DNA from 3 places in the Streptomyces sp. NPDC040622 genome. Region 2 is predicted to be linked to each of the others. Evidence: riboswitches for the same ligand, from Rfam matches in the RefSeq annotation. Region 2 holds a riboswitch; each other region holds the start of a gene.
What was found. Region 2 has a riboswitch for cyclic di-AMP ahead of ACZ592_RS17595 (M23 family metallopeptidase). Riboswitches for the same ligand answer to the same signal wherever they lie in the genome.

Region 1: linked by a shared signal. The riboswitch ahead of ACZ592_RS12055 (M23 family metallopeptidase) and the one ahead of ACZ592_RS17595 (M23 family metallopeptidase) in region 2 are both predicted to bind cyclic di-AMP.
Region 3: linked by a shared signal. The riboswitch ahead of ACZ592_RS03550 (C40 family peptidase) and the one ahead of ACZ592_RS17595 (M23 family metallopeptidase) in region 2 are both predicted to bind cyclic di-AMP.

The regions. Positions count from the first base shown of each region.
Region 1 is NZ_JBVIXD010000003.1:789,350-793,552, reverse strand. It holds gene ACZ592_RS12060 (aldo/keto reductase) at 1-511, opposite strand, end outside; gene ACZ592_RS12055 (M23 family metallopeptidase) at 799-1,890, opposite strand; cyclic di-AMP (ydaO/yuaA leader) riboswitch at 1,902-2,049, opposite strand; gene ACZ592_RS12050 (PP2C family protein-serine/threonine phosphatase) at 2,271-3,413, opposite strand; tRNA gene ACZ592_RS12045 (tRNA-Met) at 3,621-3,694, opposite strand; gene ACZ592_RS12040 (alginate lyase family protein) at 3,741-4,203, opposite strand, start outside.
Region 2 is NZ_JBVIXD010000005.1:666,434-670,636, reverse strand. It holds gene ACZ592_RS17605 (M16 family metallopeptidase) at 1-309, shown strand, start outside; gene ACZ592_RS17600 (M16 family metallopeptidase) at 306-1,691, shown strand; cyclic di-AMP (ydaO/yuaA leader) riboswitch at 1,888-2,050, shown strand; gene ACZ592_RS17595 (M23 family metallopeptidase) at 2,063-2,866, shown strand; gene ACZ592_RS17590 (GntR family transcriptional regulator) at 3,063-3,749, shown strand; gene ACZ592_RS17585 (HPr family phosphocarrier protein) at 3,923-4,203, opposite strand, start outside.
Region 3 is NZ_JBVIXD010000001.1:809,623-813,825, reverse strand. It holds gene ACZ592_RS03560 (ATP-dependent Clp protease proteolytic subunit) at 346-981, shown strand; gene ACZ592_RS03555 (hypothetical protein) at 989-1,297, shown strand; cyclic di-AMP (ydaO/yuaA leader) riboswitch at 1,687-1,863, shown strand; gene ACZ592_RS03550 (C40 family peptidase) at 1,867-2,340, shown strand; gene ACZ592_RS03545 (LysE family translocator) at 2,425-3,042, opposite strand; gene ACZ592_RS03540 (LysR family transcriptional regulator) at 3,126-4,043, shown strand; gene ACZ592_RS03535 (ATP-binding protein) at 4,081-4,203, opposite strand, start outside.

The DNA of each region.
Region 1 (4,203 bases), on a different contig from region 2:
GGTCGGAGAAGTCCAGGGACTCCTGGAGCCGCTCGGGGCTGATGTTGGAAGCCGCGATGGCCCGCACCTTGCCCGCCCGCACCAGGTCGTCGAGGGCGCCGATGATCTCCTCGACGGGGACCGACGTGTCGTCGAAGTGCGTGTAGTACAGGTCGATGTAGTCGGTGCCCAGGCGCTGCAGGGAGGCGTCGGCGGCGGCCTTGACGGTGGTCGCCGAGAGGCCCTTGTACGCGGGGTGGGAGCCGACCTTCGTGGCGACGACGACGTCGGAGCGGTTGCCGCGCTCGGCCAGCCACTCGCCGATGAGGGTCTCGGACTCGCCGCCCTCGTTGCCGTCCACCCAGGCGGAGTAGGCGTCGGCGGTGTCGATGAAGTTGCCGCCCGCGGCGGTGTAGGCGTCCAGGACGGCGAAGGACGCGGTCCGGTCTGCGGTCCAGCCGAAGACGTTGCCGCCCAGGGAGAGCGGGAAGACTTCGAGGTCGGATGAGCCGAGGGAGCGAAGAGAGGTCATAAGGTGTTCAACGCGCCTGCGGGAAGCGGAATTCCGTGTAAGCGCCAACCGTGGGGGCGCCGGCCGGGTGCACGTCAGGCGCGCAGGTCGCGCCGTCGCATGCCGCGTCCGCGGGCGGGGACGAGGAACCGGCGGCCCTGGCGTCGGGGGGTTGTCGCCAGGACCACCGGAGTTCCAGGTGTCCTAAGGGATCCGAGTGGCTACGGGATCCGAGTGCCTACGGGATCCGAGTGTCCTGAGGGATCCGAGTGCCCCGCGGATTGCGGGTACGGGCTGGGGCTCACGCCTTACGGGTTGAGGCCCTTGCCCTGCAGCCAGCCCAGCGGGTCGATCCCCGTGCCGCCGGGCGTGTGGACCTCCATGTGGAGGTGCGGCCCGGTGACGTTGCCGGTCGCGCCGACACGGCCGATGACCTCGCCCGTGGTGACCTTCTGGCCCGCGCTGACATTGAGCGAGGACTGGTGGCAGTACCAGATCTCCGTGCCGTCCTCGAGTTCGAGCACGGTGCGGTAGCCGTACGCGCCCGCCCAGCCGGCTTCCTTCACGGTGCCGGTGTGCACGGCCTTGAGCGGGGTGCCCGTGGGCGCCGCGAAGTCCAGGCCGGTGTGGTGGCCGGAGGACCACATGGCGCCGGAGTCGCCGAAGTGCGAGGTGAGGGTGTACGAGGAGGTGGGGATGGCGTAGCTCTTGGCGAGCTTGGCCAGGCGCTCGGCCTCGGCCTTGGCCTTCCGGGCCTCCTCTTCCTTCTTCTTCTTGGCGGCGGCCTTGGCCGCCACCTCCTTCTCGGCCGACTTCTGCTGCGCGGCGGCCTCTTCGGCCGCCTTCTTGACGGCGGCGTCCTCGGCGGCGCTCTGCACGGCGCTGTCGGCCTGGTGCTGCTGGTTCTCGGCCTGCTGCATGATGCGGGCCCGCAGCGCCTCGCCCGCGTCGGTGGTGCCCTGCTCGGCGTCGGCGGTGCTGACACCGGCGGCGCTGAGCGGGGCCGCCGCGGCGGCGGTCGTGGTCTGCGACGAGTCGTCGCCGGATATCAACGCACCGACGCCGGGAAGGGACTTGGCCTCCGGCAGCGAGTCGGCGACGGCGTCGACACCCGGCAGGTCGGGCATCGAGATGGAGACCGGCGGCTTGCCGTCCTGCGCGGTGGCGATGCCGCCCGCGCCGACGGCGGCGATGACGCCCACGCCGAGGACGGTGGAGCTGCGGGCGAGCCCGCCGCCGCCCTTCTTGTGCACACGGTGCCTGCCGCGGACGGGTCGGACGGAATCCTCTGTGGGGTTCCACTCCTCGAAAGAGCCCTCGTCAGGACCCTGGTGGTACGTACCGAAGTCGTCGTCATTCGGTATGTACACGGCTTGGGGGGCAGGCCGGTTGGACGCCACTGGGGCGCACTCCTTTCCTTCCTTCTCGCCTACCGGGTTAGCTGACGGGTTCGGAGCAGGAAGGTCTCCTACGAACACCTGGCACGAAGGCACAGATGCCCGATTCACCCCATGTTGGTGGTTCCCCGGCTCCCTTGCGGGATTAGGCGCATGCGCACGGAGCCGCCTCTAGTGACGGCTGGGACGACCGCGCTGCGTTATCGAACGTTAATAGACAGCACCTCTGTATTCCAAGCCGTTCCAGTTGATCGTTAACGCTCATCGGCTGTACGTAACGGGACACGGGGTGGGTGAACGGGGCGAGTTGACCCCGCCTCTTCACACACCGGAGCTTCACATTCCCTTGACAGTGCGTCAGTCTTTGTGCGGAGGGGTGTGCCTCAGTCACCGGTGGTGACCTCTGCCTCGCCGGCCAGCGGCCGCCGCACCGCGAGCAGCGCCATGTCGTCCGTCATGCCGCCCCCGGTGTGCCGCCTGACCTCCTCGGCGAGTGCGGCGAGCAGCGCGTGCGGCCCCGCGCGGCCGGGGAAGATCCGGCCGCCGAGCCGGGTCGCGGGATCGTAGAAGACCCCCGCCGCGTCGCGCGCCTCCGACAGGCCGTCCGTGTAGAAGAGCAGCAGCGCGCCCGGCGGGAAGTCCGTCTCGTCCGCCCGGTCCGGCCAGACCCCGAGGTCGCCCATGCCGAGCGGCAGCGCAGGCTCGCTCGCCGACAGGACGCACAGACGTCCGTCGCCACGCAGCAGCAGCGGCGGGGGATGCCCGCGGTTGACCAGCCGTACGACGCCCTCGCCGTGCCGGATCTCGGCGAGGACGGCGGTGGTGAACCCCTCGAAGGCGTCGAGCCCCTCGCGCCGGGTGCCCTCGCGCGCGAGGGCCCGCTCCAGGCGCTGCGCCACCGCCTCCAGGGTGGCCTCCTGCTCCGCGGCCTCCCGGAAGGCGCCGATGACGACGGCGACCGCCGCGACCGCGCCCATGCCCTTGCCCCGGACGTCTCCGACGATGAGCCGTACGCCGTGCGGGGTGTCCTGCACCGCGTACAGATCACCCCCGATGAACGCGTCGGCCTGCGCCGCCTCGTACCGCGCCGCGATGTCGAGCCCGCCGATGCGCGGATCCGGCTCGGGCAGCACGGCGCGCTGGGTGGCCTCGGAGATGGAGCGGGCGATGGCGAGCCGGTCGTTGCCGCGCCGCACGACACGGTTGATGACGATCGCGAGGGCCGCGACGGTGACGACCGTGATCACCTCGGTGACGGCCTCGACGTGGCTGCTGACCGAGTTGCCGTAGTGCAGGAAGAGCACGGCTCCGGTGGCCGCCGCGCCGGTCAGGACGGTGTTGAGCCGGGAGTAGAAGGGGGCCGCGATCAGAGGGGCGGCCGTGAAGAGGGGGGCGGCGGTGAACTCCGGCGGCGTCGTCGAGTCGTACACGACACCGACGACGAGGAGCAGGAGGGGCAGCGCCCGCACGAAGGTCCGCTCGTGCGCGGCGACACCGTTGTTGTCCGTTCCTCCTCGCTGCCCCACCGCTTGTCTCCCGCCGACTCCGCGCCCATGACCGCGCTCCACTCAGGGTTCCCGCAGCGGGGGAAGGGTGCGACCTGGTGTGGGCCGACCGGGTTAGGCGGACGGGCGGGCCGGGCGGACGGGCCCGAGGGCGGGCCGGGGCTCCGGGGGGGGGCAGAAAAAAACCTGAGGCCGGGAAGCTGATGCTTCCCGGCCTCAGGCCTTCAGTAGCGGGGACAGGATTTGAACCTGCGACCTCTGGGTTATGAGCCCAGCGAGCTACCGAGCTGCTCCACCCCGCGTCGATGAACACAACTCTACGCCATCCGGAGGGGTGCGTCGAACCACTTACGCGTTGCCCGCGTGCGTGAGCGTCTCCCAGGCCACGAAGAGGTCGTCCGTGCCCTCCGGCCGCCGCTGCTCGGTGTACTTCTCGGTCTGCGGCATCTCCAGGTGCAGCCGCCCCCGCAGGTGGTTCAGGCCGACCTCGGTGTCGGGCCCCATGTCGCGCTGCACCTTGCCGCCGCACAGCCAGCCGGGCGCCTCGGCGCCCAGCTGGTACTTGGAGTGGAACTCGAAGGCGGCCCGCAGCCGGTCCTCGGCCTCCGCGTACAGGTCGACGCCCTGGTGCCAGGCGGTCTCCGCCATGTGGGAGGTGGCGGCGAGCGAGTAGCTGGCGTGCTTGAAGTTGCGGCAGGTCTCCTGGGAGAGGCCGTCGGCGTAGGTGCCCTGGCCGAACCAGTACTTCTTCAGCTCGGCGGCCGTGTTGATGCCACTGCCCGCCGGGGAGACGGGCAGCTTCCCGTCCGAC
Region 2 (4,203 bases):
GAGGAGATGGAGCGCGCTCAGGCACAGTTGGAGCGCGAGTGGCTCGACCGGCTCGGCACGGTCGCGGGCCGCGCCGACGAACTGTGCCGGTACGCGGTCCTGTTCGGCGACCCGCAGCTCGCCCTGACCGCCGTCGGGCGGGTCCTCGACGTCACCGCACAGGAGGTGCAGGAGGTCGCCAAGGCCCGTCTGCGCCCCGACAACCGCGCGGTGCTCGTGTACGAGCCCGTGGCTCCCGAAGAGGGCGCCGAGGGCACGGCAACCGCCGAGGACACCGCGGACGCAGACGAAGAGGAGGCGGCGAAGTGACCGAGGCCGCGACGATGCAGTTCCACTCCATGCCGCAGGCCGGCACGGCCAAGCCGTGGGCCTTCCCCGCGCCCGAGCGCGGCACCCTGCCCAACGGCCTCACCGTGCTGCGCTGCCACCGCCCCGGCCAGCAGGTCGTCGCCGTCGAGATCCATCTCGAAGCGCCCCTGGACGCCGAGCCCGAGGGCCTCGACGGCGTCGCCACCATCATGGCGAGGGCCTTCAACGAAGGCACCGACAAGCACTCCGCCGAGGAGTTCGCCGCCGAGCTCGACCGGTGCGGCGCGACGCTCGACGCGCACGCCGACCACCCCGGTGTGCGGGTCTCCCTGGAGGTCCCGGTCTCCCGGCTCCCGAAGGCGATGGGCCTGCTCGCCGACGCCCTGCGGGCCCCCGCCTTCTCGGACAGCGAGATCGAGCGGCTCGTACGCAACCGCCTGGACGAGATCCCGCACGAGGCGGCGAGCCCGGCGCGGCGCGCCGCCAAGGAGCTCTCCAAGCAGCTCTTCCCGCCGACCGCGCGCATGTCCCGGCCGCGTCAGGGCACCGAGGAGACGGTCACGGCCATCGACTCGGCGGCGGTGCGTGCCTTCTATGAGAAGTACGTCCGGCCCGCCACGGCCACCCTCGTCGTGGTCGGCGACCTGACCGGCACCGACCTGGACGCCGTCCTCGCGGACACCGTCGGAGCCTGGACGGGCTCCCCGGGCGAGCCGCGCCCGGTGCCGCAGGTGACCGCGGACGACCACGGCCGTGTCGTCATCGTGGACCGTCCCGGAGCGGTCCAGACGCAGCTGCTGATCGGCCGCGTGGGGGCCGACCGGCACGACCGGGTGTGGCCGGCGCAGGTCCTCGGCACGTACTGCCTGGGAGGCACCCTCACGTCCCGTCTGGACCGTGTCCTGCGGGAGGAGAAGGGTTACACCTACGGCGTACGGGCGTTCAGCCAGGTGCTGCGTTCGGCGCCGGACGGGACGGGCGCCGCGATGCTCGCCATCAGCGGCTCCGTGGACACCCCGAACACCGGACCGGCGCTCGACGACCTCTGGAAGGTCCTGCGCACCCTCGCCGCCGAGGGCCTGACCGACGCCGAGCGCGACGTCGCCGTGCAGAACCTGGTGGGCGTGGCCCCGCTCAAGTACGAGATGGCCGCGTCCGTGGCGGCCACCCTCGCCGACCAGGTCGAGCAGAACCTGCCGGACGACTTCCAGGCGCAGCTGTACCGGCAGCTGGCGGCCACCGGCACCGTGGAGGCCACCGCGGCCGTCGTGAACGCCTTCCCGGAGGACCGCCTGGTGACGGTCCTGGTCGGGGACGCAGCGCAGATCGAGGAGCCCGTCAGGGCGCTCGGGATCGGTGACGTGAGTGTCGTCACGGGCTGAGTGAACGTCAGGACATGAGGGGACCCCGGTGGCCGATGTGGCCACCGGGGTCCCCATATGTCCGAATTCATATGGACGTTGCCCGTCTGCCCTGTGGCGTGCGCTACAAAAGTCGCGTTCTGTTTGTCGATTGAAAGACGCCCCGTTTAGCGTCGGTCCGGCTGTCCGTCACGCAGTACGTCGCATCCGCGGCACCGGGCAGTCATCGCCGAGTCCCCGTACGGCGCGAGCCAGGGGAGCCGGGGACCCACATGTCCCCTGGGGTGAATCGGGCACCTTGCCTTCAGGTGAGGGACCCGTAGGAGACCTTCCTGCTCCGAACCCGTCAGCTAACCCGGTAGGCGAGAAGGAAGGAAAGGAACACCCGCCACATGGCGTTCACCCGTGCCACCGGGAAGCACCGTCGTCCGAGCCGCATCACGCGGACCACCGCGAACGTCGCGGGCGTCGCGGCGCTCACCACCACCGGTGTCATCGGAGGCCTTGCCGCCCCCGCCCTCGCCGCCGCCGACGAAGCGGCCGTCGAGCACACCGGCTTCACCCAGGCCGTCTCCGTAGGCGACTCCCTCGCCGAGAGCATCGACGCCCAGGCCGCCGCGCAGCGCCAGGCCGCCGACGACGCCGCCGCGGCCAAGAAGGCCGAAGAGGCCGCCAAGAAGAAGGCCGCCGAGGAGAAGCGCAAGGCCGAGGCCGAGGCCAAGGCGAAGGCCAAGAAGGAGCGCGAGGCCAAGGAGCGTGCCGCCCGCGAGGCCGAGCGCAAGCGCCTGAACACCTACGTCGCGCCGGTCTCCGGCTCGTACGTCTCCACGGGCTACCAGACCGGCGGCGCCATGTGGTCCTCCGGCAGTCACACCGGCATCGACTTCCACGCCGCGTCCGGCACCTCGGTCCACGCGGTCGGCTCCGGCACCGTCGTCGAGGCCGGCTGGGGCGGCGCCTACGGCAACAACGTGGTCATCAAGATGAACGACGGCACGTACACCCAGTACGGCCACATGTCGTCCCTCGGCGTCACCGTCGGCCAGACGGTCACCCCGGGCCAGCAGATAGGCCTGTCCGGCTCCACCGGCAACTCCAGCGGCCCGCACCTCCACTTCGAGGCCCGCTCCGGCGAGCAGTACGGCTCGGACATGGACCCGATCGCCTACCTGCGCGGCCACGGCGTCAACGTCTGACCCGCCCGGTCCGCGCGGACCCCGCAGCACTTCACCGAAAGCCCCGGCTCACCGCGAGCCGGGGCTTTCGCCGCGCTTGGCCAAAAGATATCCATGGATTCCGGTCCGCCGTCGGAAATTCCCGCGCTCTGCAATAGAGTCACCGAACGAGCGTCGGTCGACCGCGTTTCGCGGGGATTAAGGCGGAGGTCCGATCATGCGCATTCCCGCGCACTCGGTATGCACGGCCATCCGGGACGACATTGTCGCGGGTGTCTACGAAAGGGGCGGCCGGCTCACCGAGGACCTCCTCGCGCGGCGCTACGGCGTCTCGCGCGTCCCCGTGCGCGAGGCCCTGCGCACCTTGGAGGCCGAGGGCTTCGTCGTCACCCGCAGGCACGCGGGCGCGTGCGTGGCCGAGCCGACCGAGCAGGAGGCCGCGGACCTCCTGGAGGTCCGGGCGCTGCTCGAGCCGCTCGCTGCCGCACGGGCCGCACAGCGCCGCACGGACGCGCACCTCAAGGTCCTGCGCGGCCTCGTCAGACTGGGCCAGGAGCGCGTCAGGAACGGCCGGGGGGAGGATGTGCGCTCCCTGGGCGGCTGGTTCCACGAGACGCTCGCCCAGGCGTCCGGCAGCCCGGGCCTCAGTGCGCTGCTCACCCAGCTCCGGCACAAGATCGCCTGGATGTACGTCGTGGACTCCCCGGCGGCGCCCGCCGAGTCCTGGTCCGAGCACGCCGCGATCGTCGACGCGGTGGCCCGCGGGGACGCGGAACGGGCCAGGACGCTCACCGCCGCGCACGCGGAACGGGCGACGGCCGCCCATCGACTGCGCCGGCCGCGGCGGGGCGAGCGCGTGAGGGAATCGCAACATGCCGTAAACACGGTGAGCCTGCGGAATTAACGGAGACGCCGTATACAAAGAGAAGCTATTCCTTGCCCGCCCCCGGGAATTCATGCATTTCTTTTCGGGGTGCGTTCACGCACATACGCCGATGGGGCCACCCGTCATTACGGATGACCCCATCGAGGTACTGCTGTACTGCTGAAGAACGTGTCCCAGAAGGGGAACGTGTCCTAGACCGTCTCCGGGAGCTCCTCGAGCCCCTCCGCGACGAGCTTCGCCAGACGGTCGAGGGCGGCGTCCGCGCCCTCGGCGTCGGAGGCGAGCACGATCTCTTCGCCGCCCTGGGCGCCCAGGCCGAGCACCGCGAGCATCGAGGCGGCGTTGACCGGGTTGCCGTCGGCCTTGGCGATCGTCACGGGGACGCCGGCGGCCGTGGCCGCACGGACGAAGATGGAGGCGGGTCGGGCGTGAAGGCCCTCGGCCCAGCCGACGTTGACGCGGCGCTCAGCCA
Region 3 (4,203 bases), on a different contig from region 2:
CGGGCCCAAGTGCCCGACTCCGCCGCGCGGGCGTTCGCGGCCCTAGAACGGCAGATCGAGACCGGCGCGTGGTCGTGCACGGCCATCACCCGCTCCCCCGCCGCGCCGGAGATCAGCTCCACCCACTCGACGGGCCGCCAGGTGTCGGGGTGGACCAACGCCCGCGCCGCACAGCGCCCTTCCGCGTCCGAGAGGAGGAGGGCCGGCCTGCGGGAAGAGCGGCGGCACCCCGGCGAGTCACCTTCCCACTCTCCCCCACCCGCCCTTTCTCCGTACAGGACGTACGTACTGTACATTTTTTACAGAGCCCCGACCGCACCGCGACCGGGAGAAGAGAGGCGTGCCATGAACCGTCCGTCCGCCCGCTACGTCCTGCCCCAGTTCACCGAACGCACCAGTTCGGGGGCGCGGACGATGGATCCGTACTCCAAGCTCCTGGAAGAGCGGATCGTCTTCCTCGGCACCCCCGTCGACGACACCTCGGCGAACGACGTGATGGCGCAGTTCATGCACCTCGAGTACCAGGCGCCGGACCGCGACATCTCGCTGTACATCAACTCCCCCGGCGGCTCGTTCAGCGCGATGACCGCGATCTACGACACCATGCGGTTCGTCAGCTGCGACGTGGAGACGATCTGTCTCGGCCAGGCCGCGTCGGCCGCCGCCGTGCTGCTCGCCGCGGGCACCCCCGGCAAGCGGTTCGCGCTGCCCGGCGCGCGCGTGCTGATCCACCAGCCCGCGGTCGCCGAGCCGATCCAGGGCCAGGCCTCCGACCTGGCGATCCAGGCCGACGAGATCCTGCGCACCCGGCAGCTCCTGGAGGAACTGCTCGCACGGCACACCGGGCGGAGCACGGAGCGGATCACCGCGGACATCGAGCGGGACAAGATCCTCGACGCTCCCGCGGCGCTGGAGTACGGGCTCGTCGACCGGATCATCCCGAGCCGCAAGTCCTCGCTCGCCGCGCGCGATCCGAGGTGACCCGCCGATGCCGCCGCCCGAACTGCCGCCCCTGCCGGCCCTCACACGGGCCGAGGCCGAGCTGATCGACCGCTATCTCGACGTCGTCGACCTGCTCGGCCGCATCAATCCGGCCCGCGCGGAGCACACCTACGGCGGGCTCCGCGCCGCTCAGGCCCTGGTCGGCCGGGCGACCGCGCTGCGGGACGCCCTCGCCCTGATGCACCGGCGGGGCGAGAGCGAGGTGCACGCGCCCACGCTCGCCCGGGCGTTGCGTGTCCTCGACGGCGAACGCCGGACCGGGCGCGTCGCCGTGCCGCCCCCACCGGGCACCTGAATACTCCCGCGCCGCCCCTTCACCACTCTCCCCGCCCCCCCGGCCGCCCGGTTCCCGCCACCGAAACGTCCGGGCCCCCTTCGAAACGGACCAGTCGGGCTACCTCGGACGGCGTAGCCAGGAGTCCGTAACCGCACGGTCGCAACTTGCGCGGAGCGCGCACGACTCGGGCGGAATCAGGCATTCCGCTGCTGGTCGAGCCGTCGTCAGACCCGGGGGCCGCGACCCCAATTCGGCACTGTCCACCTGAACAGGTCAGTCGTGAGGAGCCTCACAAAACGCCGTTTCGGCTCGGTTTTCGAGCCCATCTCGGGTCAAGATCCCTTCCGACGACAAGCCCCCGCCACAGCGGCGGGGCGGTCCGGGCGGACGCCGAGTCCTGCCGCCACCCGGATGACCGGTCGACATCTGTGCAACGGCAGGAGTGGAGGACCCAGGTACGACGGGCCCGTCCGGACAGTCCGGGCGACGCCCTTGGGGTGAAGCCGCAGAGCACCACGCGGCCGGGCATCTTCGCCTGCCCGAACCCGACAGGTCATCTTTCACAGGCGGCTGACGAAGGGTTGCGCATGACCGCGCTGAATCACGTTCCGTCGCTGCTCACCAGGACCGGCGCCGCATCGGTCCTCACGCTCGCCGTCGTTGGCGGCACCGTCGTGGCCCCCGGGCTCACGTCACAGGCCGAGGCGGCCACCCACGGGACGAAGGCGCTGGGCGTCGCGGCGTCCAAGAAGGGCTCCGCGTACCGCTACGGCGCCGCGGGCCCCAACCGGTTCGACTGCTCGGGGCTGACGCTCTACTCGTTCAAGAAGACGGGCAAGAAGCTGCCCCGCACCGCCGGCGCCCAGTACAACAAGACCAAGCACATCTCCAGGTCCCAGCGGACCCGCGGCGACCTGGTGTTCTTCCACTCCGGCCGGAACGTGTACCACGTCGGGATCTACGCGGGTAACAACCGCATCTGGCACGCCCCCAAGACCGGGGCCGTGGTCCGCCTGGAGAAGATCTGGTCCAAGAGCGTCTGGTACGGCCGGGTCCGCTGACCCTGCCGCCGCCGGGCGGTCGGCGCGCGCCGGGCACCGACAAGGTGCCGGGGCCCGCGCGCGCCGACCGTGCGCACGGCGGACTCAGACCAGGAGCGGCTCGAGGAGGAGCACCAGGCCCAGCGCGGCGAGCGCGGTGCCGGTGACGGCCTCGACGGCGCGGGCGGTACGCGGCCTGCGCAGCCACGTGCCGAGCCGGTCCACCAGGAGCGCCACCACCGGGAACCACAGCAGGGCGAACGCCACCACGATCGCCGCGAGCAACAGCGTCCTGGGCATCGCGGGGCTCCCGTCGGGCACGAACTGCGGCAGCACGCTCAGGAACGTGATCGACGCCTTGGGGTTCAGGGCGTTGGTCAGGAAGCCCTCGCGCAGGCCGCCGCCGCGCACGGCCGGCCCTTCCCCCTCCGGGGCACGGGGCCGGGCCGCCGAACGCAGCGCGCGGAACGCGAGGTAGAGCACGTACCCGGCCCCGACGATCTGCAGCGCCCGGAAGAGCGCGGGCACGGCCGCGAGCACCGCGGCGACGCCCGCGACCGCCAGCGCGGTGTGCACCAGAAGCCCGCCCGCGACGCCGACGGCGCAGGCGATGCCGGCCCGCCGCGAGACCAGGGCGTTGCGTACGACGACGGTGAAGTCGGCGCCCGGCACGGCGACCATGCCCGCGGCGACACCGGTGAAGGCGACCAGTTGTGCGTCCATGCGCCAAGACTGCCCGCAGCGGGCCTTCAGCAGGTATGTGGAATATCCTGGGTCTGCCTTAAGCAGGCGTTTAGGGAGTGGCCATGTACGACCCCACGCGGCTCGCCGCACTCGTCGCGGTCTCCGAGGCGGGTTCGATCACCCGGGCAGCCGAACGGCTCGGCTACACCGTCCCCGCGCTCTCGCAGCAGCTGGCCAAGCTGGAGCGGGAGGCGGGCACCTCCCTGCTCGTCCGCCACCACCGCGGGGCCCGGCTGACCGGCGCGGGCGAACTCCTCCTGGGCCACGCCCGCCGGGTGCTCGACGAGATGGAACGGGCCCGGCACGAACTGGCCCGCCTCACCGGGCTCTCCGGCGGGCGGCTGCGCGTGAGCACCTTCCAGACGGCCGGCATCCATCTGCTGCCCCCTGTGCTGTCGTCGTTCCGCAGGACCCACCCCGACGTCGAGTTGACGGTGACGACGCACGAACCGCCGCTCGGCGTCGCGGCCGTGGCGGCCGGCGACGTCGACCTGGCCCTCACCCACACGTATGAGCCCGCCGACCCGGTGCCGCTGCCCGCCACCGTGTCGGCCGAGCCCGTCCTGGTCGAGGAACTGGTCCTGGTGACCCAGCCGGGGCACGCCCTCACCAGCGGCACGTCACGGCTGCCGCTCGCCTCTCTCGCCGGGCAGCCGCTGATCAGCATGGCCCCGGAACACCCGCCCCGGCACGCCGTGGAGCGAGCCCTCGCACGGGCCGGGGCGACACCCGCGGTGCTGGTCGAGACGCCGGGCTACGCCCTGGTCTGCGCGCTGGTCAGCGCGGGTCTCGGCGTCGCCGTCGTGCCGGAGATGGTGGCCCGTACCGCCGCGACGCCGGTCGGAATGCGTCTCCTGGAACCCGGCGACCTGCGGCGCACCATCTCCGTCGTGCACCGCACCGGAGAGTCGGGCGCCGCCGCGGACTCCTTCAGGGCGCTGCTGCGCGGGGCCTTCGGGCGCTCGGCGAACGCGGTCTGACCGGCGGCCGCCACGCCGTCGAGCGGCCGCGGGCCGGTCAGTGGGCGGCGTCGCGGTGCCTGCGCCGGACGGGCGCCTTCCACGGCAGCGCGATCCACACGGTCTTGCCGCCCTCGTCGGTGGGGCTGACCGAGAGCCGGCCGCCGCACTCCGCCGTCAG